Regions from separate parts of the Paenibacillus sp. BIC5C1 genome, predicted to be linked through region 3. Evidence: a T-box and tRNA genes for the amino acid it is inferred to sense, from the RefSeq annotation. Region 3 holds a T-box; the other regions hold tRNA genes.
The links. A T-box is a leader RNA that pairs with one kind of tRNA and senses whether it is charged. The one in region 3 lies ahead of tyrS (tyrosine--tRNA ligase), so its partner is inferred to be a tRNA-Tyr.
Positions count from the first base shown of each region.

Region 1: it has a tRNA-Tyr gene. The T-box ahead of tyrS (tyrosine--tRNA ligase) is inferred to sense a tRNA for this amino acid. The anticodon was not compared.
Region 2: it has a tRNA-Tyr gene. The T-box ahead of tyrS (tyrosine--tRNA ligase) is inferred to sense a tRNA for this amino acid. The anticodon was not compared.

Region 1 is NZ_CP135922.1:311,804-321,647, reverse strand. It holds gene iolE (myo-inosose-2 dehydratase) at 1-123, opposite strand, end outside; gene iolD (3D-(3,5/4)-trihydroxycyclohexane-1,2-dione acylhydrolase (decyclizing)) at 238-2,103, opposite strand; tRNA gene RS891_RS01490 (tRNA-Gly) at 2,417-2,487, opposite strand; tRNA gene RS891_RS01485 (tRNA-Pro) at 2,497-2,570, opposite strand; tRNA gene RS891_RS01480 (tRNA-Leu) at 2,578-2,656, opposite strand; tRNA gene RS891_RS01475 (tRNA-Arg) at 2,671-2,747, opposite strand; tRNA gene RS891_RS01470 (tRNA-Gly) at 2,755-2,829, opposite strand; tRNA gene RS891_RS01465 (tRNA-Leu) at 2,840-2,920, opposite strand; tRNA gene RS891_RS01460 (tRNA-Lys) at 2,927-3,002, opposite strand; tRNA gene RS891_RS01455 (tRNA-Tyr) at 3,010-3,095, opposite strand; tRNA gene RS891_RS01450 (tRNA-Thr) at 3,105-3,180, opposite strand; tRNA gene RS891_RS01445 (tRNA-Phe) at 3,199-3,274, opposite strand; tRNA gene RS891_RS01440 (tRNA-Asp) at 3,408-3,485, opposite strand; tRNA gene RS891_RS01435 (tRNA-Met) at 3,513-3,586, opposite strand; tRNA gene RS891_RS01430 (tRNA-Val) at 3,607-3,682, opposite strand; tRNA gene RS891_RS01425 (tRNA-Glu) at 3,807-3,878, opposite strand; tRNA gene RS891_RS01420 (tRNA-Asn) at 3,883-3,958, opposite strand; tRNA gene RS891_RS01415 (tRNA-Ala) at 3,960-4,035, opposite strand; tRNA gene RS891_RS01410 (tRNA-Ile) at 4,061-4,137, opposite strand; rRNA gene rrf (5S ribosomal RNA) at 4,176-4,292, opposite strand; rRNA gene RS891_RS01400 (23S ribosomal RNA) at 4,373-7,298, opposite strand; rRNA gene RS891_RS01395 (16S ribosomal RNA) at 7,543-9,094, opposite strand; gene RS891_RS01390 (GNAT family N-acetyltransferase) at 9,641-9,844, opposite strand, start outside.
Region 2 is NZ_CP135922.1:5,965,679-5,975,522, reverse strand. It holds gene RS891_RS26810 (glycosyl hydrolase family 18 protein) at 1-466, shown strand, start outside; gene RS891_RS26805 (YgzB family protein) at 603-1,007, opposite strand; gene RS891_RS26800 (nucleotidyltransferase-like protein) at 1,130-2,011, shown strand; rRNA gene RS891_RS26795 (16S ribosomal RNA) at 2,521-4,072, shown strand; rRNA gene RS891_RS26790 (23S ribosomal RNA) at 4,385-7,310, shown strand; tRNA gene RS891_RS26785 (tRNA-Asn) at 7,379-7,454, shown strand; tRNA gene RS891_RS26780 (tRNA-Ser) at 7,458-7,549, shown strand; tRNA gene RS891_RS26775 (tRNA-Glu) at 7,556-7,627, shown strand; tRNA gene RS891_RS26770 (tRNA-Val) at 7,696-7,771, shown strand; tRNA gene RS891_RS26765 (tRNA-Met) at 7,791-7,864, shown strand; tRNA gene RS891_RS26760 (tRNA-Asp) at 7,892-7,969, shown strand; tRNA gene RS891_RS26755 (tRNA-Phe) at 8,065-8,140, shown strand; tRNA gene RS891_RS26750 (tRNA-Thr) at 8,159-8,234, shown strand; tRNA gene RS891_RS26745 (tRNA-Tyr) at 8,240-8,325, shown strand; tRNA gene RS891_RS26740 (tRNA-Trp) at 8,332-8,405, shown strand; tRNA gene RS891_RS26735 (tRNA-His) at 8,435-8,507, shown strand; tRNA gene RS891_RS26730 (tRNA-Gln) at 8,520-8,594, shown strand; tRNA gene RS891_RS26725 (tRNA-Gly) at 8,599-8,673, shown strand; tRNA gene RS891_RS26720 (tRNA-Cys) at 8,680-8,753, shown strand; tRNA gene RS891_RS26715 (tRNA-Leu) at 8,779-8,857, shown strand; gene RS891_RS26710 (class I SAM-dependent methyltransferase) at 9,243-9,844, shown strand, end outside.
Region 3 is NZ_CP135922.1:4,418,163-4,428,006, reverse strand. It holds gene RS891_RS19595 (hypothetical protein) at 1-114, shown strand, start outside; gene RS891_RS19590 (PadR family transcriptional regulator) at 186-731, shown strand; gene RS891_RS19585 (Dabb family protein) at 765-1,064, shown strand; gene RS891_RS19580 (nucleobase:cation symporter-2 family protein) at 1,414-2,730, shown strand; gene RS891_RS19575 (protein adenylyltransferase SelO) at 3,211-4,680, shown strand; gene RS891_RS19570 (Imm63 family immunity protein) at 4,748-5,206, shown strand; T-box leader at 5,267-5,488, shown strand; gene tyrS (tyrosine--tRNA ligase) at 5,609-6,868, shown strand; gene RS891_RS19560 (YxcD family protein) at 7,023-7,301, opposite strand; gene RS891_RS19555 (hypothetical protein) at 7,307-7,813, opposite strand; gene RS891_RS19550 (PadR family transcriptional regulator) at 7,913-8,479, opposite strand; gene RS891_RS19545 (beta-class carbonic anhydrase) at 8,666-9,229, opposite strand; gene RS891_RS19540 (carboxypeptidase M32) at 9,455-9,844, shown strand, end outside.

The DNA.
Region 1 (9,844 bases), 3.0 Mb from region 3:
CAGGCCAAGTCGTTGAATGTCATCCAGAATCTGTTCACACGTTGTTGCATCACCATGCTCCTTTACATCCTCTCCAACCCAGTTGATCGGATGAATCCCGAGCTGAAATGGCAGCTTGTTCATGGCTCCACGTCTCCTTTTGTGTTTCAACATTTTCGCATCATTCGATTTAACGCGTGCATTCCCATCTATATTATGCTGATTGAAAGTTACTCTTTGGATTGATGATATGCTCAACTATATGAGTCTAGCTTTGGCACGGTTTGCCTGCATCGCGTTATGAGCTGTTACTACCTTTTCCTCGTTGGATACTTCTGGAACGCCCACATTCCACCATGACTCATATCCACCTGCATTGGTTCCGGGCACGACTGGAATTTCGATCAGTGTAGTCACGGTCTCATTCCGTGCATCTCTGATCGCCTGCTCCAATTGTTCCGTCGTCTCTGCCTTATAGGCTTTGGCTCCAAGGCTGCGGGCATGGGCTGCAAAATCCATAGGCATATAATCCCCGGTCAGTCGCCCGCTCTCCGATTCCCGATAGCGGAACTCGTTGCCGAAACCGTCACTTCCGTGCTCCCGTTGCAAATTATGAATACACTGAAATCCGTTGTTGTTGAATAGTAAAATGGTCATCTTCTTCTGTTCCTGCAAACTCGTCACCAGTTCAGAATGCAGCATTAGGTAACTACCGTCACCCACCATGGCATACACTTCACGATCCGGCTCGGCAAGTGCTGCCCCGAATGCTCCGCTCACCTCATAGCCCATACAGGAGAAGCCATATTCCATGTGGTATGTTTTCGGTGCAGACGCGCGCCATAGACGGTGCAAGTCTCCAGGCAAACTTCCCGCCGCACACACAATGACTGAAGAAGGGTCAATGGTCCGATTAATAACACCAACCGCTGTCGTTTGTGCCAGTCCTGCCTCATGTTTCAGTCCATAGAGTCGATCCACCTCGGTGTTCCACCCATCCCGCAGGTCGGCGATCTTCGATGCTTCGTATCCACTGTGGTACTGCCGTCCCTGTAAAGCCGTTTGCAAAGCTTGCAAACCCTCCCGTGCATCCGCTAAAATCGCTTCCCCACCCAATTTGGCGGCATCCATACCGTTCAGGTTAATATTGATGAAAGCCGCTTCGGGATGCTGAAAAGCAGACCGAGACGCCGTCGTAAAATCCGAGAACCGGGTGCCGACGCCGATTACCACATCCGCTTCTCTGGCAAGCCTGTTGGCAGCCAGCGAGCCGGTCACGCCGATGGCCCCCACATTAAGTGGGTGGTCCCACGCCAAGGCACTCTTGCCAGCCTGCGTCTCGGCAACCGGAATGCCGAATGCCTCGGCGAATTCAGCCAGCTGTGTGGATGCCTCGGCATACAACACGCCGCCGCCTGCTACGATCAGCGGCTTCCTGCCACGGGCAATCTGCTGCGCTGCCCGTTCAATTGCCGCCTGGACCGGAGGACGACGGTCCAGGTAATGCACCTTGCGGGCGAAGAACGATTCAGGGTAATCGTACGCCTCTGCCTGCACATCCTGTGGCAGTGCCAACGTTACCGCCCCCGTCTCCGCCGGGTCCATCAGCACGCGCATCGCCTGTGTGGCAGCAATCATCAGCTGTTCAGGACGCACGATGCGATCCCAGTATTTGCTGACCGCTTTGAACGAATCAGTGGCTGAAATAGTATAATCGCCGCTTACCTCCAGTTGTTGCAGCACGGGATCTGGTTCACGCGTAGCAAAGTTATCACCTGGAAGCAGTAAAACGGGAATACGATTGACCGTTGCCGTTGCCGCTGCGGTAATCATGTTCAGCGCTCCTGGTCCGATGGATGTTGTGCAGGCATAAATCTGTCTACGGTTCTTCTGCTTGGCATAGGCCGCTGCCGTATGTACCATGCCTTGTTCATTTTTACCCTGCATATACGTCAGACTTCCAGAACTACGCTCCAGCGCCTCTCCAATACCAGTTACGTTGCCGTGACCGAAAATGCCGATAACACCTTTCACAAACTTGGTTTCCACCCCATCAACGGAAATATATTGCTGGTCCAGATATCGGAGCAGTGCCTGAGCCATCGTCAGTCTAATGGTTGTCATGGAAAAATCATCTCCCTTCCCTTCACGGGTTAAGCGCTTAATCTAAGTTAAGTTTAAGCGCCTTACCCCTGAAGGTTAAGCGCTTAATTGATATAGTATTACAGGCTGAGGGATTAGGCAAGATATTTTTGTAAGCGTTTTTAAAAATTCAAATAAACATAGCTTTATCACTGCAGTATTGTGTGTTATCCCACTGTTAATAAAGCTATGACCCGATAAGTTACTAACATTGAAGTATATGTCCAAAGGAGACTAAAAAAATGCAAAAAAAAAGAGATGGCAGAAACCATCTCTTTTTTTTGCATTTCTATAAAGCGGGTGATGGGAATCGAACCCACGCTATTAGCTTGGAAGGCTAAAGTTCTACCATTGAACTACACCCGCATGTAAAAATCGGGATGACACGATTTGAACATGCGACCCCCTGGTCCCAAACCAGGTGCTCTACCAAGCTGAGCTACATCCCGTTATCTATACCGGCGAGAGGACTCGAACCTCCACGGTTTCCCACTCGATTTTGAGTCGAGCGCGTCTGCCATTCCGCCACGCCGGCATATGAGGTTATAATGGCGCGCCCTGAGAGATTCGAACTCCCGGCCTTTTGATTCGTAGTCAAACGCTCTATCCAGCTGAGCTAAGGGCGCAAAATATTGGAGCGGAAGACGGGAATCGAACCCGCGACCCTCGCCTTGGCAAGGCGATGCTCTACCGCTGAGCCACTTCCGCATATAAAGGATGCGCGTGGAGGGACTTGAACCCCCACGTCAAAGACGCTAGATCCTAAGTCTAGTGCGTCTGCCAATTCCGCCACACGCGCATATGATGGTGAGTCATGAAGGGCTCGAACCTTCGACACCCTGATTAAAAGTCAGGTGCTCTACCAACTGAGCTAATGACTCAAAAAACTGGTGGAGGATGATGGATTCGAACCACCGAACCCGTACGGGAGCAGATTTACAGTCTGATGCGTTTGGCCGCTTCGCTAATCCTCCAGGATTACATGGTGCCGGCGAGAGGACTTGAACCCCCAACCTACTGATTACAAGTCAGTTGCTCTACCAGTTGAGCTACACCGGCATATTATGTTGTGATAAATGGTGGCTCGGGACGGAATCGAACCGCCGACACGAGGATTTTCAGTCCTCTGCTCTACCGACTGAGCTACCGAGCCACAATGAAGTTTGAATTAATGGCGGAACCGACGGGATACTCTCACTTCGTTCGAGACTGCGAAGCTAATGCTCTCGAAGTGAATGCTCCGACGAACCCAAAAACGGATTCTCATCCCTGAAGCATAATCAAGATGGCGGAACCGACGGGATTCGAACCCGCGATCTCCTGCGTGACAGGCAGGCATGTTAGGCCAACTACACCACGGTTCCAGATCACTTTCTTGAAAGAAAGTATAATTGCGGGGGCAGGATTTGAACCTGCGGCCTTCGGGTTATGAGCCCGACGAGCTACCGGGCTGCTCCACCCCGCGTCGTTATTTAGAATACTATATGGTGGAGGCTGAGGGGATCGAACCCCCGACCCTCTGCTTGTAAGGCAGATGCTCTCCCAGCTGAGCTAAGCCTCCATATATATGACCCGTAGGGGATACTCTCACTTCATTCGAGACTGCGAAGCCTTTGCTAACGAAGTTTATCCTCCGACGAACCTTTGGGATTCTCATCCCTTTTTTAAGCTAATAAATATAGCTATGACCCGTAGGGGATTCGAACCCCTGTTACCTCCGTGAAAGGGAGGTGTCTTAACCCCTTGACCAACGGGCCTTAATGGCTCCCCGAACAGGACTCGAACCTGTGACAACTCGATTAACAGTCGAGTGCTCTACCAACTGAGCTATCAGGGAATGGTGGAGCCAAGCGGGATCGAACCGCTGACCTCCTGCTTGCAAGGCAGGCGCTCTCCCAGCTGAGCTATGGCCCCATACACTGTGTTTTTAAAAATTATATGGTGGGCCCTGGTGGACTCGAACCACCGGCCTCACCCTTATCAGAGGTGCGCTCTAACCAACTGAGCTAAGGGCCCGTATGAAAAATCGAAAAAAAATACCCCAATGGGGTTTCGCTTGGCGGCATCCTACTCTCCCAGGACCCTGCGGTCCAAGTACCATCGGCGCTAGAGGGCTTAACGGTCGTGTTCGGGATGGGTACGTGTGGAACCCCTCCGCCATCGCCACCAAACGCATAGCTTAGCTTACATTTCAGAGATCATTCTCTGAAAACTAGATCCGAAACGAGATTTGCGATTTACAACTTGCATATTGGATAAGCCCTCGACCGATTAGTACTGGTCAGCTCCATGCATTGCTGCACTTCCACCCCCAGCCTATCTACCTCGTCGTCTTCAAGGGGTCTTACATACTGGGAAATCTCATCTTGAGGGGGGCTTCACGCTTAGATGCTTTCAGCGCTTATCCCTTCCGTACATAGCTACCCAGCGGTGCTCCTGGCGGAACAACTGGTACACCAGCGGTACGTCCATCCCGGTCCTCTCGTACTAAGGACAGCTCCTCTCAAATTTCCTACGCCCACGACAGATAGGGACCGAACTGTCTCACGACGTTCTGAACCCAGCTCGCGTACCGCTTTAATGGGCGAACAGCCCAACCCTTGGGACCTACTTCAGCCCCAGGATGCGATGAGCCGACATCGAGGTGCCAAACCTCCCCGTCGATGTGGACTCTTGGGGGAGATAAGCCTGTTATCCCCAGGGTAGCTTTTATCCGTTGAGCGATGGCCCTTCCATGCGGTACCACCGGATCACTAAGCCCGACTTTCGTCCCTGCTCGACTTGTAGGTCTCGCAGTCAAGCTCCCTTATGCCTTTGCACTCTTCGAATGATTTCCAACCATTCTGAGGGAACCTTTGGGCGCCTCCGTTACTCTTTAGGAGGCGACCGCCCCAGTCAAACTGCCCACCTGACACTGTCCCCGCACCGGATTACGGTACCAGGTTAGAACCTAGATACGATCAGGGTGGTATCCCAACGGTGCCTCCACAGAAGCTTGCGCTCCTGCTTCAAAGGCTCCCACCTATCCTGTACAGATCGTACCCAAATTCAATATCAAGCTGCAGTAAAGCTCCATGGGGTCTTTCCGTCTTGTCGCGGGTAACCTGCATCTTCACAGGTATTAAAATTTCACCGGATCTCTCGTTGAGACAGCGCCCAAGTCGTTACGCCATTCGTGCGGGTCAGAATTTACCTGACAAGGAATTTCGCTACCTTAGGACCGTTATAGTTACGGCCGCCGTTTACTGGGGCTTCGGTTCACAGCTTCGGATTGCTCCTAACCGCTCCCCTTAACCTTCCAGCACCGGGCAGGCGTCAGCCCGTATACTTCGCCTTACGGCTTCGCACAGACCTGTGTTTTTGCTAAACAGTCGCTTGGGCCTTTTCACTGCGGCCCCCTCGTGCTATTCACACTACCGGGGCACCCCTTCTCCCGAAGTTACGGGGTCATTTTGCCGAGTTCCTTAACGAGAGTTCTTCCGCGCGCCTTAGAATTCTCTTCTCGCCTACCTGTGTCGGTTTGCGGTACGGGCACCATCACCTGGCTAGAGGCTTTTCTTGGCAGTGTGAGATCATGACCTTCGCTACTATAATTTTCGCTCCCCATTACAGCCCAGCCTTACGATGTGCGGATTTGCCTACACATCAGCCTCACTGCTTAGACGGACATCCATCAGTCCGCGTCACTACCCTGCTGCGTCCCCCCATTGCTCATAACGGCTTACGGTGGTACAGGAATTTCGACCTGTTGTCCTTCGACTACGCCTTTCGGCCTCGCCTTAGGTCCCGACTTACCCTGAGCGGACGAGCCTTCCTCAGGAACCCTTAGGCTTTCGGCGGATCAGATTCTCACTGATCTTTTCGTTACTCATACCGGCATTCTCACTTGTATAATGTCCAGCGCTCCTTACGGTACACCTTCAACCCTTATACAACGCTCCCCTACCCCTGATGCAAAGCATCAAGCCATAGCTTCGGTGGTGTGTTTAGCCCCGTTACATTTTCGGCGCAGAGTCACTCGACCAGTGAGCTATTACGCACTCTTTCAATGGTGGCTGCTTCTAAGCCAACATCCTGGTTGTCTGTGCAACTCCACATCCTTTCCCACTTAACACACACTTGGGGACCTTAGCTGATGGTCTGGGCTGTTTCCCTTTTGACAATGGATCTTAGCACTCACTGTCTGACTCCCGGAAGTAAGTCTATGGCATTCGGAGTTTGACTGAGCTTGGTAACCCTTGCGGGCCCCGCACCCAATCAGTGCTCTACCTCCACGACTCTGTTTTCCGAGGCTAGCCCTAAAGCTATTTCGGGGAGAACCAGCTATCTCCGAGTTCGATTGGAATTTCTCCGCTACCCCCACCTCATCCCCGCACTTTTCAACGTGCGTGGGTTCGGGCCTCCAGTGCGTGTTACCGCACCTTCACCCTGGACAGGGGTAGATCACCCGGTTTCGGGTCTACGTCCACGTACTATGTCGCCCTATTCAGACTCGCTTTCGCTGCGGCTCCGGCTCTTCACCTTAACCTTGCACGGGAACGTAACTCGCCGGTTCATTCTACAAAAGGCACGCCATCACCCCTAAAACGGGCTCTGACTTTTTGTAAGCACACGGTTTCAGGTTCTATTTCACTCCCCTTCCGGGGTGCTTTTCACCTTTCCCTCACGGTACTGCTTCACTATCGGTCGCTAGGAAGTATTTAGCCTTGGCAGATGGTCCTGCCGGATTCATACGGGGTTTCACGTGCCCCGCACTACTCGGGATACATCTCGGAGAGAACAGACTTTCAACTACAGGGCTTTTACCTTCTTTGGCGGGCCTTTCCAGACCTCTTCGTTTAACCGGCTCCTTTGTAACTCCATGTGAGATGTCCCACAACCCCAAAGAGCAAGCTCTCTGGTTTGGGCTTCTCCGCGTTCGCTCGCCGCTACTGACGGAATCACTATTGTTTTCTCTTCCTCAGGGTACTTAGATGTTTCAGTTCCCCTGGTATGCCTCTACATAACCTATGTATTCAGTTATGAGTAACTGGAAATTACCCCAGCTGGGTTTCCCCATTCGGACACCCCCGGATCAAAGCTTGCTTACAGCTCCCCGAGGCAGTTTCGTTGTTCGCCACGTCCTTCATCGGCTCCTAGCGCCTAGGCATCCTCCGTGTGCTCTTAGTAGCTTAACCAATTGCTCTCATGAGCAAATGCAATCTACCGTTTTTATTGAAACTTGTTTACACAAGTTCAGCTTAAAAAGGAATGTTCTAAATCGCAAAATTTCGTTTCGATATCTAGTTTTCAAAGAACAAGCTCCATGCAAAAGCAAGCTGTTTGAGAGTTTGAGCTCTCAAAACTGAGCAACGAGTGAGTAAGTTTTGCAGCTAAGCTGCGTATTTGAATGTTTCCGCTACGGGAAACGATTCTCCATAGAAAGGAGGTGATCCAGCCGCACCTTCCGATACGGCTACCTTGTTACGACTTCACCCCAATCATCTATCCCACCTTCGGCGGCTGGCTCCTTGCGGTTACCCCACCGACTTCGGGTGTTATAAACTCTCGTGGTGTGACGGGCGGTGTGTACAAGACCCGGGAACGTATTCACCGCGGCATGCTGATCCGCGATTACTAGCAATTCCGACTTCATGCAGGCGAGTTGCAGCCTGCAATCCGAACTGAGACCGGCTTTTTAGGATTCGTTCCACCTCGCGGCTTCACAGCCCGTTGTACCGGCCATTGTAGTACGTGTGTAGCCCAGGTCATAAGGGGCATGATGATTTGACGTCATCCCCACCTTCCTCCGGTTTGTCACCGGCAGTCACCTTAGAGTGCCCATCCGAAATGCTGGCAACTAAGATCAAGGGTTGCGCTCGTTGCGGGACTTAACCCAACATCTCACGACACGAGCTGACGACAACCATGCACCACCTGTCTCCTCTGTCCCGAAGGAAAGGTACATCTCTGTACCGGTCAGAGGGATGTCAAGACCTGGTAAGGTTCTTCGCGTTGCTTCGAATTAAACCACATACTCCACTGCTTGTGCGGGTCCCCGTCAATTCCTTTGAGTTTCAGTCTTGCGACCGTACTCCCCAGGCGGAGTGCTTAATGTGTTAACTTCGGCACCAAGGGTATCGAAACCCCTAACACCTAGCACTCATCGTTTACGGCGTGGACTACCAGGGTATCTAATCCTGTTTGCTCCCCACGCTTTCGCGCCTCAGCGTCAGTTACAGCCCAGAGAGTCGCCTTCGCCACTGGTGTTCCTCCACATATCTACGCATTTCACCGCTACACGTGGAATTCCACTCTCCTCTTCTGCACTCAAGTCACCCAGTTTCCAGTGCGATCCGGGGTTGAGCCCCGGGATTAAACACCAGACTTAAATGACCGCCTGCGCGCGCTTTACGCCCAATAATTCCGGACAACGCTTGCCCCCTACGTATTACCGCGGCTGCTGGCACGTAGTTAGCCGGGGCTTTCTTCTCAGGTACCGTCACCTTGAGAGCAGTTACTCTCCCAAGCGTTCTTCCCTGGCAACAGAGCTTTACGATCCGAAAACCTTCATCACTCACGCGGCATTGCTCCGTCAGGCTTTCGCCCATTGCGGAAGATTCCCTACTGCTGCCTCCCGTAGGAGTCTGGGCCGTGTCTCAGTCCCAGTGTGGCCGATCACCCTCTCAGGTCGGCTACGCATCGTCGCCTTGGTGAGCCGTTACCCCACCAACTAGCTAATGCGCCGCAGGCCCATCCCCAAGTGACAGATCGCTCCGTCTTTCCAGTTCTCTTCAGGAGAAGAAAACAACTATTCGGTATTAGCTACCGTTTCCGGTAGTTGTCCCAAGCTTGAGGGCAGGTTGCCTACGTGTTACTCACCCGTCCGCCGCTAACCATCAGAGAAGCAAGCTTCTCATCAAGTCCGCTCGACTTGCATGTATTAGGCATGCCGCCAGCGTTCGTCCTGAGCCAGGATCAAACTCTCCAATAAAGTATTGAAAAGAGCGATAAGCTCATTTTGAAACTGACGAGATTAAAAATCTCATTTATGCTTCGAAATCATACAGCCCGAAGACTTGTACCGATTTCTCAGCGTCGATCTTGCAAGCAAGATCGTTACTCACTCGTTGTTCAGTTTTCAAAGATCAAACTTGTTTCATTGCCGTGTGTTGTTCACCTCAGCAACTTTTATATCTTATCACATCCGAACCAACTTTGCAAGCTCTTTTTTTAAGTTTCTTTCGAAGATTATTTCGTTCGCTTGCCGCACCGTGTTTCTCGTGTTTTCTTGGCCGGAATTAGAATATACCATGTACAAAAATAAATTGCAACCCTTAATTAATATTTTCTATTATCGTTTGATGAGAACAGTAGAACCGTTATATTCCCTTTTTATCATAATCAATCATTGTCTTGTAATCAGATGTTAAGAGCCTACATCTATTAAATATTAACTCTCTCCATAAGAGATAGTAGTTGCTCTAGTATAAAAGGAAGTAGCGTATATAGCCAACCAACCACCACACGCTTCTCCCCCTCATACCCTGAACCTTCCCATCATAACTGTATCGAAATACCGACCATCCGCATGCCGTCGATCCTTTTTCAAAGTTCCCTCTATCTCGAAGCCCATTCTTTGGTATAGCTCCATCGCTTTATCGTTCGTCCCCACCACGTTCAAGGTCATCTTCTCAATTCCATTCGTATCTGCCCAGTCTATCGATAGTTCGAGTAGTTTCTT
Region 2 (9,844 bases), 1.5 Mb from region 3:
TGTCGTTATGGCGTATGACGAGCACTGGGCTGCGAGTCCAAAGGCCGGTTCGGTTGCTTCGCTTCCTTGGACGGAGTCTTCTATGAGAAGGATCCTGGAAGAGGATGAAGTACCATCGAAGAAATTGATTATGGCTGTGCCGCTATATACTCGAATCTGGACGGAAGAGACCAATGATCAAGGAGAAGTGAAGGTGTCCTCCAAAGCAGTAGGCATGAACACCATCACAGACCTGATCAAGGATAAGAAACTTAAACCTGTTCTGGATAAACAAAGCGGACAGAATTATGTGGAATATTCCGAAGATGGGGCTACTAAGAAAATTTGGATAGAAGATGCCGTTTCGCTTCAGGCACGTGTTGATTTGGTTGCTTCGTTGAAATTGGGTGGAGTAGCTGCATGGAATCGAAGCTTCGCTAATGTATCGGCATGGGAGACGTTAAAACAAGCAGGGTATTCGAAATAAACATGAAATAACTCTATTGAACTTATATATTAATTAATTAATTAACTAATTTAATGTCTTTCTGAAATTCAAAAAAAGGTCCGGTGAAGATACCGGGCCTTTTTTCTGTCTCTGGGCTTTGATGAAAAAGAGCATCTTAGCTGTTGGAACTCATGCCATGATCTGTGTCGGAAGGGGATGGAGATGTGGAATGCGCTTTCAGTTGTGGACTGGTTGTATTGGCCTGATTAGGGTCCAGGGTAAGGATGGTATGACAAAACATACAACGATCCGTCTTGCCGAGCATTTTGGTTAACTTGCCACATTCCGGACAGTCAACTTGTACAGCGCTTGTGGATAGCATACCAGCCCAGAAATAAATGGCCAGACTAGCCATCATGGCAATCAGGCCGATGACGAGTCCCACAGCGGCAAATACTTTGCCCGCGTGTCCCCAGAACACAATTCCGGCAGTTCCCAGTACCATTAGGCCCATGCCTAGCATGGTAAGTAGTAGTCCCCAAGTGCGAAAAGCATTAATTTTTGCTGATTTAAAAATCATGAAAAATGCTCCTATCGTATGAGTAGTATCGGACCTGGATAAGAAGGAAACTTCAGTCTGCATGTAGAATTACATTATAACTGACTTGGCGCTTATCTGCCATGAATTGTATGGAGGGAATCGTGGAACTAAAGAACCTTGCTTTTTTGTCCGAACAGTCGGAAGAGACAGGGGCAGTTGGGGCTATCGCTTATTCCCACCCGGGAGATCGATTCCACGGCTCCCTAATCCAGGATTTTGAATTGCTCGTACTTGTCGTTCATAATACAGACCAGTTAATCTCCAAGGTTGGACACTACAAATATGGTGATCTTCGTTATCAAATGATCTATGTCAGCCGACCTGAACTGCAGAGCAGTGTAATTACGGGGGATAACAATAACATCATGCAGTGCCTGATTGAAGGTGAAATTATTTGGGAAGCGGATAATGCCTTAAGCAATTTACGTGAGGAACTGTCTGCTTTTGGAACTGAATTACGTGAGCAAAAGCTGCTGCATGAATTCGCCAGTTTTTTGAGAATGTATGTGGAAGCCAAACGTTACATTCAAGAGGGACATGTGGTTGATGCTTATTACAATGTGCTAGAAGCTCTGGGGAACTGGGCTAGAATTGTACTTATTGAACAGGGGATCTACCCGGATCATGCCGTCTGGACACATGTGCAGAGTTTGGATCGCGCCTTGTGGAAGCTCTATCAGGAGCTTACAGTAAGTTCAGAGACGCTGGAACAGAGAGTCGAGCTTGTGCTGCTTGCTTGTGAATTCTCAGTGATGTCCAAAATGAGTGATTGCTCAGGCTTGCTTCTGCGTGTGCTTGGAAGTCGAAGAGAACCGTGGAGTATGGATGAACTTGTTCATCATCCACAGTTGAGATTTGTACGGGAGGATTTGCCTCTTATCCTTCGCAAACTGGTGTTTCGTTCTATAGTAAAAGAATCGGCAGGATGGCCATCCTTTATAGGAGGAGATGGACGAGAAATCCGCTATTGGATTGAGGCGTAGTTACCCGTGAAGTCTGCTGATACATGGCTTATGAAGTAGGAGGGGAAACCTTCCTTTTTTGTTTGTTTAATAATTTATAAAAAGAGGTTGACTCTTATTCAGGAAATATGATACATTATATTTCGTTCCTCAAACGAGCTTATCGTCAACAAATGATAAATTCTGCAAAGGAAATAGTGAAGAACGAAAGCCTCAAAAAAGAAATCAAAAAAAGTTCTTGACGAAAACAAACGAAATGTGATACATTATTTAAGTCGCCGCCGAAAACGCGGTTGAGACGAAAAAGAGTAACACAAATCGAGTTTGATCTTTGAAAACTGAACAACGAGTGAGTAACGATCTTGCTTGCAAGATCGACGCTGAGAAATTGGTACAAGTCTTCGGACTGTATGATTTGGAAGCGAAATAAATGAGATTTTTAATCTCGTCAGTTTCAAAATGAGCTTATCGCTCTTTTCAATACCACCGATGATTTTCATAGCGTCTAACCACGCTGCTGAAATTCATCTTTATTGGAGAGTTTGATCCTGGCTCAGGACGAACGCTGGCGGCATGCCTAATACATGCAAGTCGAGCGGACTTGATGAGAAGCTTGCTTCTCTGATAGTTAGCGGCGGACGGGTGAGTAACACGTAGGCAACCTGCCCTCAAGCTTGGGACAACTACCGGAAACGGTAGCTAATACCGAATAGTTGTTTTCTTCTCCTGAAGAGAACTGGAAAGACGGAGCAATCTGTCACTTGGGGATGGGCCTGCGGCGCATTAGCTAGTTGGTGGGGTAACGGCTCACCAAGGCGACGATGCGTAGCCGACCTGAGAGGGTGATCGGCCACACTGGGACTGAGACACGGCCCAGACTCCTACGGGAGGCAGCAGTAGGGAATCTTCCGCAATGGGCGAAAGCCTGACGGAGCAATGCCGCGTGAGTGATGAAGGTTTTCGGATCGTAAAGCTCTGTTGCCAGGGAAGAACGCTTGGGAGAGTAACTGCTCTCAAGGTGACGGTACCTGAGAAGAAAGCCCCGGCTAACTACGTGCCAGCAGCCGCGGTAATACGTAGGGGGCAAGCGTTGTCCGGAATTATTGGGCGTAAAGCGCGCGCAGGCGGTCATTTAAGTCTGGTGTTTAATCCCGGGGCTCAACCCCGGATCGCACTGGAAACTGGGTGACTTGAGTGCAGAAGAGGAGAGTGGAATTCCACGTGTAGCGGTGAAATGCGTAGATATGTGGAGGAACACCAGTGGCGAAGGCGACTCTCTGGGCTGTAACTGACGCTGAGGCGCGAAAGCGTGGGGAGCAAACAGGATTAGATACCCTGGTAGTCCACGCCGTAAACGATGAGTGCTAGGTGTTAGGGGTTTCGATACCCTTGGTGCCGAAGTTAACACATTAAGCACTCCGCCTGGGGAGTACGGTCGCAAGACTGAAACTCAAAGGAATTGACGGGGACCCGCACAAGCAGTGGAGTATGTGGTTTAATTCGAAGCAACGCGAAGAACCTTACCAGGTCTTGACATCCCTCTGACCGGTACAGAGATGTATCTTTCCTTCGGGACAGAGGAGACAGGTGGTGCATGGTTGTCGTCAGCTCGTGTCGTGAGATGTTGGGTTAAGTCCCGCAACGAGCGCAACCCTTGATCTTAGTTGCCAGCACTTCGGGTGGGCACTCTAAGGTGACTGCCGGTGACAAACCGGAGGAAGGTGGGGATGACGTCAAATCATCATGCCCCTTATGACCTGGGCTACACACGTACTACAATGGCCGGTACAACGGGCTGTGAAGCCGCGAGGTGGAACGAATCCTAAAAAGCCGGTCTCAGTTCGGATTGCAGGCTGCAACTCGCCTGCATGAAGTCGGAATTGCTAGTAATCGCGGATCAGCATGCCGCGGTGAATACGTTCCCGGGTCTTGTACACACCGCCCGTCACACCACGAGAGTTTATAACACCCGAAGTCGGTGGGGTAACCGCAAGGAGCCAGCCGCCGAAGGTGGGATAGATGATTGGGGTGAAGTCGTAACAAGGTAGCCGTATCGGAAGGTGCGGCTGGATCACCTCCTTTCTATGGAGAATCGTTTCCCGAGTGGAAACATTCAAATACAAAATCTAGACAGGTCGGCTAGTTACTCACTCGTTGCTCAGTTTTGAGAGCTCAAACTCTCAAACAGCTTGCTTTTGCATGGAGCTTGTTCTTTGAAAACTAGATATCGAAACGAAATTTTGCGATTTAGAACATTCCTTTTTAAGCTGAACTTGTGTTAAACAAGTTTCAATAAATAGTGAAAACTGCATTGCGATGGTATCGAATGGGAGCGACTTTTGGCTTTGCGTAAGCAAAACAAGGGAAGCGAGCAGTCGAAACCGGAGCAATTATGGTTAAGCTACTAAGAGCACACGGAGGATGCCTAGGCGCTAGGAGCCGATGAAGGACGTGGCGAACAACGAAACTGCCTCGGGGAGCTGTAAGCAAGCTTTGATCCGGGGGTGTCCGAATGGGGAAACCCAGCTGGGGTAATTTCCAGTTACTCATAACTGAATACATAGGTTATGTAGAGGCATACCAGGGGAACTGAAACATCTAAGTACCCTGAGGAAGAGAAAACAATAGTGATTCCGTCAGTAGCGGCGAGCGAACGCGGAGAAGTCCAAACCAGAGAGCTTGCTCTTTGGGGTTGTGGGACATCTCACATGGAGTTACAAAGGAGCCGGTTAAACGAAGAGGTCTGGAAAGGCCCGCCAAAGAAGGTAAAAGCCCTGTAGTTGAAAGTCTGCTCTCTCCGAGATGTATCCCGAGTAGTGCGGGGCACGTGAAACCCCGTATGAATCCGGCAGGACCATCTGCCAAGGCTAAATACTTCCTAGCGACCGATAGTGAAGCAGTACCGTGAGGGAAAGGTGAAAAGCACCCCGGAAGGGGAGTGAAATAGAACCTGAAACCGTGTGCTTACAAAAAGTCAGAGCCCGTTTTAGGGGTGATGGCGTGCCTTTTGTAGAATGAACCGGCGAGTTACGTTCCCGTGCAAGGTTAAGGTGAAGAGCCGGAGCCGCAGCGAAAGCGAGTCTGAATAGGGCGACATAGTACGTGGACGTAGACCCGAAACCGGGTGATCTACCCCTGTCCAGGGTGAAGGTGCGGTAACACGCACTGGAGGCCCGAACCCACGCACGTTGAAAAGTGCGGGGATGAGGTGGGGGTAGCGGAGAAATTCCAATCGAACTCGGAGATAGCTGGTTCTCCCCGAAATAGCTTTAGGGCTAGCCTCGGAAAACAGAGTCGTGGAGGTAGAGCACTGATTGGGTGCGGGGCCCGCAAGGGTTACCAAGCTCAGTCAAACTCCGAATGCCATAGACTTACTTCCGGGAGTCAGACAGTGAGTGCTAAGATCCATTGTCAAAAGGGAAACAGCCCAGACCATCAGCTAAGGTCCCCAAGTGTGTGTTAAGTGGGAAAGGATGTGGAGTTGCACAGACAACCAGGATGTTGGCTTAGAAGCAGCCACCATTGAAAGAGTGCGTAATAGCTCACTGGTCGAGTGACTCTGCGCCGAAAATGTAACGGGGCTAAACACACCACCGAAGCTATGGCTTGATGCTTTGCATCAGGGGTAGGGGAGCGTTGTATAAGGGTTGAAGGTGTACCGTAAGGAGCGCTGGACATTATACAAGTGAGAATGCCGGTATGAGTAACGAAAAGATCAGTGAGAATCTGATCCGCCGAAAGCCTAAGGGTTCCTGAGGAAGGCTCGTCCGCTCAGGGTAAGTCGGGACCTAAGGCGAGGCCGAAAGGCGTAGTCGAAGGACAACAGGTCGAAATTCCTGTACCACCGTAAGCCGTTATGAGCAATGGGGGGACGCAGCAGGGTAGTGACGCGGACTGATGGATGTCCGTCTAAGCAGTGAGGCTGATGTGTAGGCAAATCCGCACATCGTAAGGCTGGGCTGTAATGGGGAGCGAAAATTATAGTAGCGAAGGTCATGATCTCACACTGCCAAGAAAAGCCTCTAGCCAGGTGATGGTGCCCGTACCGCAAACCGACACAGGTAGGCGAGAAGAGAATTCTAAGGCGCGCGGAAGAACTCTCGTTAAGGAACTCGGCAAAATGACCCCGTAACTTCGGGAGAAGGGGTGCCCCGGTAGTGTGAATAGCACGAGGGGGCCGCAGTGAAAAGGCCCAAGCGACTGTTTAGCAAAAACACAGGTCTGTGCGAAGCCGTAAGGCGAAGTATACGGGCTGACGCCTGCCCGGTGCTGGAAGGTTAAGGGGAGCGGTTAGGAGCAATCCGAAGCTGTGAACCGAAGCCCCAGTAAACGGCGGCCGTAACTATAACGGTCCTAAGGTAGCGAAATTCCTTGTCAGGTAAATTCTGACCCGCACGAATGGCGTAACGACTTGGGCGCTGTCTCAACGAGAGATCCGGTGAAATTTTAATACCTGTGAAGATGCAGGTTACCCGCGACAAGACGGAAAGACCCCATGGAGCTTTACTGCAGCTTGATATTGAATTTGGGTACGATCTGTACAGGATAGGTGGGAGCCTTTGAAGCAGGAGCGCAAGCTTCTGTGGAGGCACCGTTGGGATACCACCCTGATCGTATCTAGGTTCTAACCTGGTACCGTAATCCGGTGCGGGGACAGTGTCAGGTGGGCAGTTTGACTGGGGCGGTCGCCTCCTAAAGAGTAACGGAGGCGCCCAAAGGTTCCCTCAGAATGGTTGGAAATCATTCGAAGAGTGCAAAGGCATAAGGGAGCTTGACTGCGAGACCTACAAGTCGAGCAGGGACGAAAGTCGGGCTTAGTGATCCGGTGGTACCGCATGGAAGGGCCATCGCTCAACGGATAAAAGCTACCCTGGGGATAACAGGCTTATCTCCCCCAAGAGTCCACATCGACGGGGAGGTTTGGCACCTCGATGTCGGCTCATCGCATCCTGGGGCTGAAGTAGGTCCCAAGGGTTGGGCTGTTCGCCCATTAAAGCGGTACGCGAGCTGGGTTCAGAACGTCGTGAGACAGTTCGGTCCCTATCTGTCGTGGGCGTAGGAAATTTGAGAGGAGCTGTCCTTAGTACGAGAGGACCGGGATGGACGTACCGCTGGTGTACCAGTTGTTCCGCCAGGAGCACCGCTGGGTAGCTATGTACGGACGGGATAAGCGCTGAAAGCATCTAAGCGTGAAGCCCCCCTCAAGATGAGATTTCCCAGTATGTAAGACCCCTTGAAGACGACGAGGTAGATAGGCTGGGGGTGGAAGTGCAGCAATGCATGGAGCTGACCAGTACTAATCGGTCGAGGGCTTATCCAATATGCAGGTTATGAATCGCAAATTTCGTTTCGGATCTAGTTTTCAGAGAATGATCTCTGAAGCATTATTCCCTGATAGCTCAGTTGGTAGAGCACTCGACTGTTAATCGAGTTGTCACAGGTTCGAGCCCTGTTCGGGGAGCCATATGGAGAGGTGTCCGAGTTGGCCGAAGGAGCACGATTGGAAATCGTGTAGGCGCCACAAGCGTCTCGAGGGTTCGAATCCCTCTCTCTCCGCCATAGCAAGGCCCGTTGGTCAAGGGGTTAAGACACCTCCCTTTCACGGAGGTAACAGGGGTTCGAATCCCCTACGGGTCATATCTAACTTCAAAAAAAGAAGTTGATTTACACAGCAGTTTTATGATAAGATCATAAATGTGTTGTTCGGAGGCTTAGCTCAGCTGGGAGAGCATCTGCCTTACAAGCAGAGGGTCGGGGGTTCGATCCCCTCAGCCTCCACCATATAACTTTTAAATTACGACGCGGGGTGGAGCAGCCCGGTAGCTCGTCGGGCTCATAACCCGAAGGCCGCAGGTTCAAATCCTGCCCCCGCAATTATACTTTCTATGAAGAAAGTGATCTGGAACCGTGGTGTAGTTGGCCTAACATGCCTGCCTGTCACGCAGGAGATCGCGGGTTCGAATCCCGTCGGTTCCGCCATTTTAATCTTTACATGAGGAAGCTGTTCACTAAATCTGCTATATGGCACCGAACGCCCTAGATAAAGTGCAACGTTTCAGAATTAACTTTATTGTGGCTCGGTAGCTCAGTCGGTAGAGCAGAGGACTGAAAATCCTCGTGTCGGCGGTTCGATTCCGTCCCGAGCCACCATTTATCACAACTTAATACGCCGGTGTAGCTCAACTGGTAGAGCAACTGACTTGTAATCAGTAGGTTGGGGGTTCAAGTCCTCTCGCCGGCACCACTTATGGAGGATTAGCGAAGTGGCCAAACGCATCAGACTGTAAATCTGCTCCCGTACGGGTTCGGTGGTTCGAATCCATCATCCTCCACCAGTTTTTAGGGGCATAGTTTAAAGGTAGAACAACGGTCTCCAAAACCGTTGGTGTGGGTTCAATTCCTGCTGCCCCTGCCAATTAACTTTCAAGAACATATTGTATTATGGCGATCGTGGCGAAGTGGTTAACGCACCGGTTTGTGGATCCGGCATTCGGGGGTTCAATTCCCCTCGATCGCCCCTTTGTTTTTTTGGGGATTAGCCAAGCGGTAAGGCAACGGACTTTGACTCCGTCATGCATAGGTTCAAATCCTATATCCCCAGCCATTATGCGGACGTGGCTCAGCGGTAGAGCATCGCCTTGCCAAGGCGAGGGTCGCGGGTTCGATTCCCGTCGTCCGCTCCAAAATATGGCGCCATAGCCAAGTGGTAAGGCACAGCTCTGCAAAAGCTTTATCCCCAGTTCGAATCTGGGTGGCGCCTCCAGTATATTTTTATAAAAACATCATATGCCGGCGTGGCGGAATGGCAGACGCGCTCGACTCAAAATCGAGTGGGAAACCGTGGAGGTTCGAGTCCTCTCGCCGGTATTCAAGCAAGTAAGAAAAAGCTCATTAGATGCAAAATCTAATGAGCTTTTTTATTTGGCGAATTGAAAGATGACGTGCGGCAATTAAGCAAAGAAGGGCTCCTGAATGGATTCTTGTAGGTCATAACAACACCATTTTTACAGGGGAATCCAGCATATGCTAGGGCAAATACACGATATTCTGGTATCTCATAATTATTTTGTTTATGTATTGACGCATGACTTTAATAAGTATATTGTAGATGTGTAAAGTCTCTGATAATATTTTAGTTTAATTAAGGATATTAAAGCTCTTTTAAATTTGTATAAAAGGTGTTTATTGAAACAAGATAATATCCTTTTTGCGAGTGAATTTTTATTTCATAAAAGAAATGGAGTGAAGCAACGTGTCTGGAGAAAAAAATGTATCCAAGCATTCTGAGATTTTATTTGATCGATTTGTGTGGGAAGAAGCGTGGAAGAATCAGTCCACAGTTTCAAAATACAATATGAAGAGCACGGCGTTTGACGCGACATCTGCATTTGAACGATGGGCTAGAGAATATCATCAACATTCGTTTACTGAAGAGGGGAAGAAGCGCTCTGAACGCATCATAGGTTGGATTGAAAATCAGGGAGTGAGTTTTGACGGTTTATCGATATTAGATATTGGAGCAGCATCGGGCATCTTTACGATTCCTTTTGCAACTAAAGGAGCGAGCGTTATAGCTGTAGAGCCATCTGAACTGTTAGTTTCCTTAATGAAGGAGACAATTCCTGCATCCCTTACATCCAGTATTGATATCGTTTCAGAGCGGTTCGAGGACATATCGATTCAGGAAAAGGGCTGGGAGAAGAAATATGATTTTGCATTTGCATCCATGTGCCCGGCGATGTCGAATTGGGAAACGATTGAACAGGCGATCAGCACTGCCCGAAAGTATGTTTATATTAGCACGATGGCTGGATCGAGAGAGCACACACTAATAGATGAGCTTAAAGAGGTATT
Region 3 (9,844 bases):
CTGGCATTGGTGGGCTTGGGAGCCTTCGTGATCAATACGGCCATTCATCATTTCAAAAAAGCCAAACAGACCGATACGACACAGGAGTCTGTACAACAGCCCGTTATGATATAAAATAGAAGTTATGAGGGTAGGCGATGAGGAAGAAGCTGTACCCTTGGAAGAGCAGAATGGGGGCAGTCACAATGTCGATTCAAATATTTATACTCGGTGCACTAAGTGAGGGGAACTATTACCCCTATGATATTAAGAAACGAATAGGGAAACATCTGGATCAAACGGATGCCAAGATTACGGAAGGCACCATTTATTATAATTTTGAAGTGTTGCTGAAGAAGGGCCTGATCGAGAAGGTAGAAACGATTCAAACAGAAAATCGACCGGACAAAACGACATATGGCATCACCGAAAAAGGACGTCAGTCCCTTGAAGAGAGCATATATAAGGTGTTCCAGAAGTTTACGAACATACAGTCCTTATATGCTGCTTTGGTCCATTTGGATAAGGTGGATAATCAGAAGATCGCTTATTTGATTGAGGATATTATTGAGAAGATGAATAAGAAACTGGAATATATTGATTCTCATACACCTCAGGAGATTGATGTGCAGGAGGATCTGAAAGATGCACTGTTGTTGATGCGAGATCACGCTTACCACTCCATTCAAAGTGATATGATCTGGCTTCAGAAGCTGCTGCATCATGTTCAGAGCAGAGTATTAAAAAGCTAAATAACTCTTTAATGGAATGAGGATGAGAAGATAATGTATGAACATTTGGTCGTATTCAAATTAATCGATACAATCACTCCGGTCAAACAGCAGGAATTGGTGGCTCAACTGCTCGCGTTACAGGAACAGATCCCTGGAATTGTGGATCTTACCGCAGGCATTAATGTAACAGAGGAGACAGATCATATTCAGGGCTTCACACTTGGCCTGAGAGTGACGTTTGAAGATCAGGAAGCGCTGCGAGCTTATGGCCCGCATCCTGCTCATCAGTCTTTTGTAACTTCCTTGAATGAGTGGGTGGAGAATGTGATTGTTGTCGATTATCCGATCTGAGCATGAGCATTGTCCATAATATAGTATGCATATGAGGTCGCCATTCCGGTGGTTCTCAAATGATTAGGTTAGCCAGAAATTTCTGGCTGGCCTTTTTTATGTTTTCGATTGGGATGGAATCGTGAGAAGCGAAGCTGATTTGTTTTTCGTGTGAGATAATATGACAAGGAAAGAGGTTGTGCTCATTCCCTTTTGTACAAAGTGCCCAAAATAATGAGTTCTCTTTATAACCTTCAACAATTCTATGTTATGAATCATGGAACTTCCCTGAATAGTTTATATAATGTGAATCAACATAACACGATTTTGCAGCGGTAAAGTGATTCTAAATTACAGGGGGCAGATAGGGATGAGAGAAACCAAGAGAATGAGGATTTTTTCACTGGGAATTCAGCACGTATTGGCGATGTATGCCGGGGCCATTTTGGTTCCGCTGCTTGTGGGAAGGGCTTTAAACCTGACTGCAGAACAATTGGCGTACCTGGTATCAATTGACCTGTTAACCTGTGGTATCGCGACATGGCTTCAGGCACGCAAAGGGAAGTATTTGGGAATTGGCTTGCCAGCGGTTCTTGGAAGCTCATTTGTTGCTGTGACTCCGATGATTGCGATTGGATCACAATATGGAATTCCAGCCATTTACGGTTCCATCATAGCAGCAGGCATATTCATCGTTATATGTGCTGTCTTCTTTAGTAAAATTGTCAAGCTGTTCCCTCCCGTCGTGATTGGAACAGTTGTAACCATTATTGGTTTGGCATTGATTCCAACGGGCATCAAAAACATGGCAGGCGGGGCAAACAGCGAAAATTTCGGAAGCTTAGATAATCTGGCTCTCTCATTCGGGGTATTGCTTTTTATTCTGGTGCTGAATCGATATGCTCGCGGCTTTGTCAAATCCCTTGCGGTTCTCCTCGGTATTATTGTGGGTACCCTCGTGGCTGCCCTCATGGGAAAAGTGAATTTCAGTTCTGTACAGGAAGCCTCCTGGTTCCATTTGCCCCAGCCCTTTTACTTTGGATGGCCTACCTTCGAAATCGGTCCGATCATTACCATGATTATTGTCGGCACGGTTGTCATTATTGAGTCTACAGGTGTGTTTATGGCCTTGAGCAAAATCTGTGATCAACCAATTAATGAAAAGGATCTGGCACGAGGATACCGCGCAGAAGGTCTGGCATTTGTGCTTGGTGGCATCTTCAATGCTTTTCCTTATAACACATTTGCCCAGAATGTCGGTTTGGTTCAGCTCTCCAAAGTGAAAACAACCAATGTGGTTGTTGCAGCCGGAGGTATTCTGATTTTTCTCGGACTCATCCCCAAAGTTGCGGCATTCGCAACGATTATCCCCAGCGCGGTACTCGGAGGGGCAACGGTGGTTCTGTTCGGCATGGTGGTCTCATCTGGGGTTAAAATGCTGCAACATGTGGATTTCAGCAAGCAATCCAATCTGTTAATCGTTGCTTGTTCGGTTTCACTCGGTCTTGGCGTCACGGCTGTGCCTGATCTGTTTGCCCAGCTGCCTCAAAGTATCCGCATTATTGTTGGTGATGGTATTATCACAGGCAGTCTGTGCGCCATTCTGCTCAATATCTTCTTTAATCTCGGATTCAAAAAAGAGAGTCTGCCCGTACAGCCCGCACAGGCTCAAGAAGCACATACGTAAGATTGTCTGATTAACTGGCATACGATCTGGATAAAAGGAACAGACCCAAGATGATATTGAATGAGGTGGAATGATCGGAATGACTCCCCTCGCCAATGAATCTCTTGGGTCTTTATGCTGGGTAAACTGCAGAGTCTTTAGAGTAAAATCGGATATTTTTATTCAACATACCCTGGAAGCTTTTTTACCAGTGATAAGTTCGAAAAGTTTGGCAGATTTCTCCTTAGTTAATTGAACATAAGCAGGTTTGCTTTCAGTGCTCATAACCCCTTGAAACTTAAACGGCGCCCAGGGTATGAAAGTTACAACAGGATGAATGCAAAAGGGAGATAAATATGCTAAAGTTTCATCATGAACATGCCACATGTTCTTTCCGTTGAATTTCCATGCGACTACATAAATGAGCATTGGTTCACAAGGCTAGAATAAACGAAGGGATATCCTGATATCGCTTGGTTACAGAAAAGGAGTTGTGATCACATGCAACAAGATACACGAATAGAAGGATGGCATTTCGATAACAGTTATGCACGTTTGCCGCAGACCTTTTTCACGGTTCAGGGAGCGGTACCCGTTCAATCACCGAAGATGATCATCTTCAATTCATCGCTTGCAGCCAGCCTGGGACTGAATGTGGAGGTTCTCAACAGTGATGAAGGAGCGGAGGTGTTTGCAGGCAACCTGATACCGAAAGGTGCCGAGCCTCTGGCTCAGGCCTATGCGGGTCATCAATTCGGTAATTTTAACATGCTTGGTGATGGACGTGCTTTACTGCTGGGAGAACAGATCACGCCACAAGGCGAGCGAGTGGATATTCAGCTGAAAGGATCGGGAAGAACACCATACTCTCGCGGAGGGGATGGACGTGCTGCCGTGGGGCCCATGCTGCGTGAGTATATTATTAGTGAAGCGATGCATGCACTCGGCATTCCTACAACGCGAAGTCTGGCGGTCGTATCTACTGGAGAAAACATTACACGAGAAACAGAGCGACCTGGTGCAATCCTGACGCGAGTGGCTTCAAGTCATCTACGTGTGGCAACCTTCCAATACGCAGCCAGTGGTGCATCAACGAATGATCTCCGGGCACTGGCTGATTATACGATAGAACGGCATTTTCCTGAAATCTCCTCACCGGATAACCGTTATCTTCAGTTGCTTCAGGAAGTCATCCGGCGGCAGGCTTCACTTATTGCTAAGTGGCAGCAGGTTGGTTTCATTCATGGCGTAATGAATACGGATAATATGTCCATCTGCGGTGAAACCATCGATTATGGGCCGTGTGCATTTATGGATGCCTACAATCCAGCGACGGTATTTAGCTCGATCGACACGCAAGGTCGGTATGCTTATGGAAATCAACCGTATATTGGCGGCTGGAATCTGGCTCGGTTTGCCGAGACACTTCTGCCACTGCTGCATGAGGATGAAGAACAGGCTGTACAAATCGCCCAGGATGCTATTGCACAATTCTCAGAATTGTATCATCACCACTGGCTCTCGGGAATGCGGAGCAAGCTGGGCTTGTTTAATGAAGAGGCTGAGGATGAAGCGCTAATCAGGGATCTTCTTGAACTGATGGAGAAGCATAGTGCAGATTATACGAATACGTTTCTCGCACTTACCTTTGATACGGTTAAGGGAGCTCCCTTGTTCGACACTTCTGAGTTTGCGGAATGGAATGAGCGTCGCCAGGCAAGATTAGGCAGACAGCAGGAAGGGAAAGAAGAATCGCAACGATTGATGAAATCGAACAATCCGGCGGTGATTCCTCGTAATCATCGGGTGGAAGAAGCACTGGACCAAGCGGAGAATCACGGAAATCTTAGTGTGATGGAAAAGCTTCTCGCTGTCCTATCAAACCCATTTGCACATTCTCCCGAACAGGCTGAGTACGCGGAACTGCCTACGCAATGCGATACCTCCTACCGGACTTTTTGTGGAACCTGAATTGAACATTTGTTATGAAGAGGCTGCCATTGGCAGCTTTTTCATTAACATGTCAAAAGGAGATTTTATGCCCAACATACTAAGTAAACCAGATATTGCAAAAACTCTTTTTCAGTTGCTTGAACAGACATCCTTCGGCAGGCAGCAGACAGAGAACTATATTAACCGTTTGTTTGAGAGCTTTAAATGGGAAGGCGTTCCATATGTAGAGAGTGAAGATGATGCATATATAGTTCGTATATACGAGCGTGGCATGGTCATGCTGGAAAAAAGAATGAAAGAGACGGAAGAAGTAATTTACTGGCTGCTGGAGGATATCATTTTTACGGCGGCGCATGTGGAATTGCTGAAACGATATGGTGTGGATAATAAACAGACACACTTGAATTACACAAACGCAGTGACACAAGAATTGACCCAAAGTGTTGAGAAGGCTTTCCAACAGCTTGGTGATCCTTACTTGTATTGGCATCAGACGGGTAAACGGCAGGATCTGGAGAGGTTGGAACCAAGGAAGAAGAGGTAATGCATACTTGCCCTTGCAATGATATTAACGTTCGGCTATACTGGCTATAAATTGAATACATGAATTACGTTGATAGAGCGCAGTAGCGGCTTTGTCCCTGTTACAGAAAGTCAGGGGTTGATGGAACCTGATACATACAAGGGCTGCGAATTACACTCTGGAGTACTTGGGTAATGCCAAGCGGAATGGCAAACGATATTTTGCTTAAAGCGGTATGGACAGCGTGTGAGCTGTTGTCTGTGCAAGTTGGGTGGTACCACGGTTATGATAATCGTCCCTATGTCTATTGAAGACAAGGCGGCGATTTTTTTGTGTCCAAAAAAAGCCTCACCCGGTGTAGCTGCTTGTGAATTAACGTAGATCATGGCCTAATACCAATGCATAGAGAAGGGGTTGTTTGTGATGAATATTATTGATGAACTGAAGTGGCGCGATGCCATTAACCAACAGACGGATGCGGAGGGTCTGCGTGAGCTGACCGAGACAACGTCGGTTTCCTTGTACTGCGGGGTTGACCCTACCGGAGACAGCATGCACATCGGACATTTGATTCCGTTCATGATGCTGAAACGTTTCCAACTGGCTGGCCACCGTCCAGTGATTCTGATTGGTGGGGCAACAGGTACTATTGGTGATCCAAGTGGTCGTCAATCGGAACGTTCCCTGCAAACGTTGGAAGAAGTACAGGCCAATGTGGACGCTCTGACTGCACAAATGAAAAAGCTGTTTGTAACGGATGGCGACAATCAGGTACGTATGGTCAACAACTACGACTGGACACACAAAATCAATGTGATTGAATTTTTGCGTGACTACGGCAAAAACTTTAACCTCAACACGATGCTGGCTAAAGATGTGGTTGCAAGCAGACTGGAAGACGGAATATCGTTTACCGAATTTTCCTACCAGATTCTCCAATCGCTCGATTACCTGCACCTGTTCCAACATGAGGATGTACAGCTGCAAATCGGGGGTTCCGATCAATGGGGCAACATTACAAGCGGTCTAGACCTGATCCGTAAAAAAGAAGGACCAGAAGCCAAAGCTTATGGTCTGACGATCCCGCTTATGCTCAAAGCAGATGGAACGAAATTCGGTAAATCTGCGGGCGGGGCTATCTGGCTTGATCCGAATAAAACGACTCCATTCGAATTCTACCAATTCTGGGCGAATACGGATGACCGTGATGTAATCAAATACCTGAAATACTTCACGTTCCTTAGCAAAGATGAGATTGAAGCTTTGGCTGAGAAGGTAGAAACGGAGCCGCACAAGCGTGAAGCACAAAAGGCACTTGCTGAAGAAATGACGAAATTTGTTCATGGCGACGAAATGCTGGAGCAGGCAAAGCGCATTACTGCAGCACTGTTCAGCGGAGACATTCGGTCGCTTACAGCGGACGAAATCGAGCAGGGGTTTAAAGAAATGCCGACCTTCGAAACCGATGGTGAAGCGAAAAATATTGTAGACTGGCTTGTGGATCTTGGTCTGGAGCCATCCAAACGTCAGGCGCGTGAGGATGTCACCAAAGGAGCCATCTCCATGAATGGTGAGAAAGTGATAGAGCTGGAATTCACGGTCTCTGCAGAGCACGCCATCGGTGGTAAATTCATCATTATCCGCAAAGGCAAGAAAAACTACAGTCTGGTTAAATTGAAGTAGTCATAGGAGTGCAGTATGAAGCTTGGGAAGATCGTAGAGAAAGTTGTATCTTCCCAAGCAACACAAAAAAAGGACCGTCCCCAATCATGTCATTGACATCATGGAGATGGTCCTTTTCTACATGCCATCCGCAAATGGCTTATTAGTTATTCATTTATTGATTCACAATCGCTGTGATCTCTTCATCCAGATCCAGTCTTACATTCTCACGGTAAGCCCGAATGTCGTATTCACTGTGCAGGTAGCGCAGGATCGCTTCGATCATGTTAGATTCAACCAGGTACTGACTGCGGCCTTGAATCCAGACTTCAGCCGAATAACCCGTATCTTCTTCCCAGCTCAGTTCCACGTTGACATCGGTTGGGCGAACACCCTTGCGTTCAGCCATGTGAATACAGATCGCGTTTACAATTTCATCCATGCTCAGAACCATAGAGATTAGTACCGTCCGTTTCTGTTACGGTCATCATCTTCACGATCATTACGGCGGTCATAACGACCATCTGCAGCTGGTTTACGACGATTCGTAATGGCTCTGAACAGGGCCATTGCTAGCATCACGATCAGCATAATTGCAGCTACGTTTACGAGCAATCCAAGAATGTTACCCAGAGCGCCCATGCCACCGAACAATCCGCCGAACATCATACCAGCAAGACCGCCCAGCATCATACCTTTCATAAATCCACCGCCACCGCCGAAGAATCCGCCACGGTTGGTAGTAGCTGCTCCATTGCTGGAGTTATTATTTGTATTTGATTTGCTCACATTACTGTTGGAATCGGATTTCTTAGGAGTGTTGGTATAGCTTTTTGTTCCCGATTTGAAACCGCCACCACGTCTAGCGTCAGCAGAATCCGGATTTGCGACTCCGACTGTTGCGAACAGCAATGTAAAGGCCATGAAAACCATCATGAGATGTTTAATTCCGAATTTTTTCTTCATTGTAAAGATCGTAACCCCCCGATTAATTTGTTTGATTCGCCCAAAAATGGGCCTTACTCAAGTAATACGGTCAACTTGCAGGAACGTTTCAAATTTTGTTTATTTTTCTGAAATACTTGGACAAGGGTCCTGAATTGCGGCTTGGCCATCGAGTAGTTGGGTTACCCAGTTACACCATTCGATGCCTGTTTGTGCGTTCATTAACCCTTTTTGTACCAGAATGTAACTTCCGAATTCCCGGCTGCCTACTCGCAAATTATCCTGAGGGATACGGGACTTCAAATCCTCGAAATAACGGATGCGTTCCATAAACCAGTTTTTGCGCTCATTCAGAATGCGTCTCATGCTTCCGTCTTCCGCAATGCCGACACATAAAATGCGTAGATTGAACTCGTCGCGCGTAACCGGAGCGGTAACGGGAGTGATCATCCATCCCAGCAGTTTTTCAATACCTTTCTCCGTGACTGCATACATTTTCTTGTCTGGTTTGTCAGACTGTTGTACCCAGCGGGAGGCTAAAAGCTCATCGTTTTCCATTTTGGAGAGGAGGGGATAGATCTGACTGTGTTTGGCCTGCCAATGTGGCTGAATTCTCAGCATTAGATCATAACCTGATGACTCCTCGCGGGTAAGAAGCCCGAGCAATCCGTAGGAAAGTATGTTCATGCACATGTCTCCTTAATATTAGGGCTGGGTCAGCGAAAACAATGCAAATTGTTCTCATTGACCGCTTTCATAAAAGTGTACACTGAAACTGTATGGTTTGACAACCTGACAGAACAACTGCCTCAATTTAGACAAAAAAAGAGTGCGGACCCTGAGGTCCGCACCCAAAACCATTTAGAGAGATGTCTATTGCGCATACCCATCTGCGACAAGATCAAGTTCGCCCGTGTAGGAGTCGATGACCATACCGTGAACGGGTACATTGGGTGGAAGCAATGGATGTTTCTTGATTACGTCCACAGTACCTTTTACCCCTTCTTCAACACTGTCAAACCCACGCAGCCACTTTTGTAAACGTATGCCCGAGTTCTCCAATGTGCTCATGACTTCCTCGGAAACACCCCGTTCAACCATATGTCCAATCATGGTCTCCGCGTGCAGGGAGGCCATACCGCATTCCGTATGTCCAACAACCAGTACTTCATCGGCACCAAGCTCATAGATGGCTACGAGAACACTACGCATAACAGACCCGAAAGGTTGAGAAATGATTGCGCCAGCGTTTTTGATGATTTTCACATCGCCATTTTTCAGGTTCATGGCCTTGGGCAGCATTTCCACCAGACGAGTGTCCATACAAGTGATGATGACCATCTTTTTGGTTGGAAACTTGCCTGCCGTATACTTTTCGTATTCTTTAGTCTCGACAAATGATTTGTTGTAAGCCAGAATCTCTTGAATGTTGTTCATGTCTATTGCCTCCTGTTATCCAATACGATGAGCACGGCCACTTGCATCAAATGCAGCTTGTCCTACGCCCTTTGGTTTTTTATTATACTACGGTCAGCAAATTGCATTATTCCTCGGTTTGGAGGAATAATGCAATTTGCATCTGTTAAAAGTTGATTATACGCATTGCAAAAAGTATCATCAATAGGGAGTCCAATATTTTTTTTGAAGAGGTGAACATTAACCATGGAACAACAAACACAGGAACAGCTGGAATCCTTCCGTAATCTGGCTCGCAAAATTAAGAGTTATCATGAAGCCATTGGTTTGCTTCACTGGGATTTGCGCACAGGTGCTCCCAAAAAAGGTGTCCCGACACGTTCGGAAACACTTGGCATGCTGTCGACCGAAGCATTCAAACTGCAAACCTCGGCTGACATGAAATCCTACCTGGATACATTAACAACACCAGCGGTGTTGGAACAGCTGGAAGATATCGATCGTCGTCAGGTGGAAGATTGCCAGAAAGAATATAATCGCAGTCAGTCCGTACCACCGGAAAAAGTACAAGCCTATACTGTACTTACCGCCAAATCGGAAACAGCTTGGGAAGATGCCAAACATAATAGCGATTTT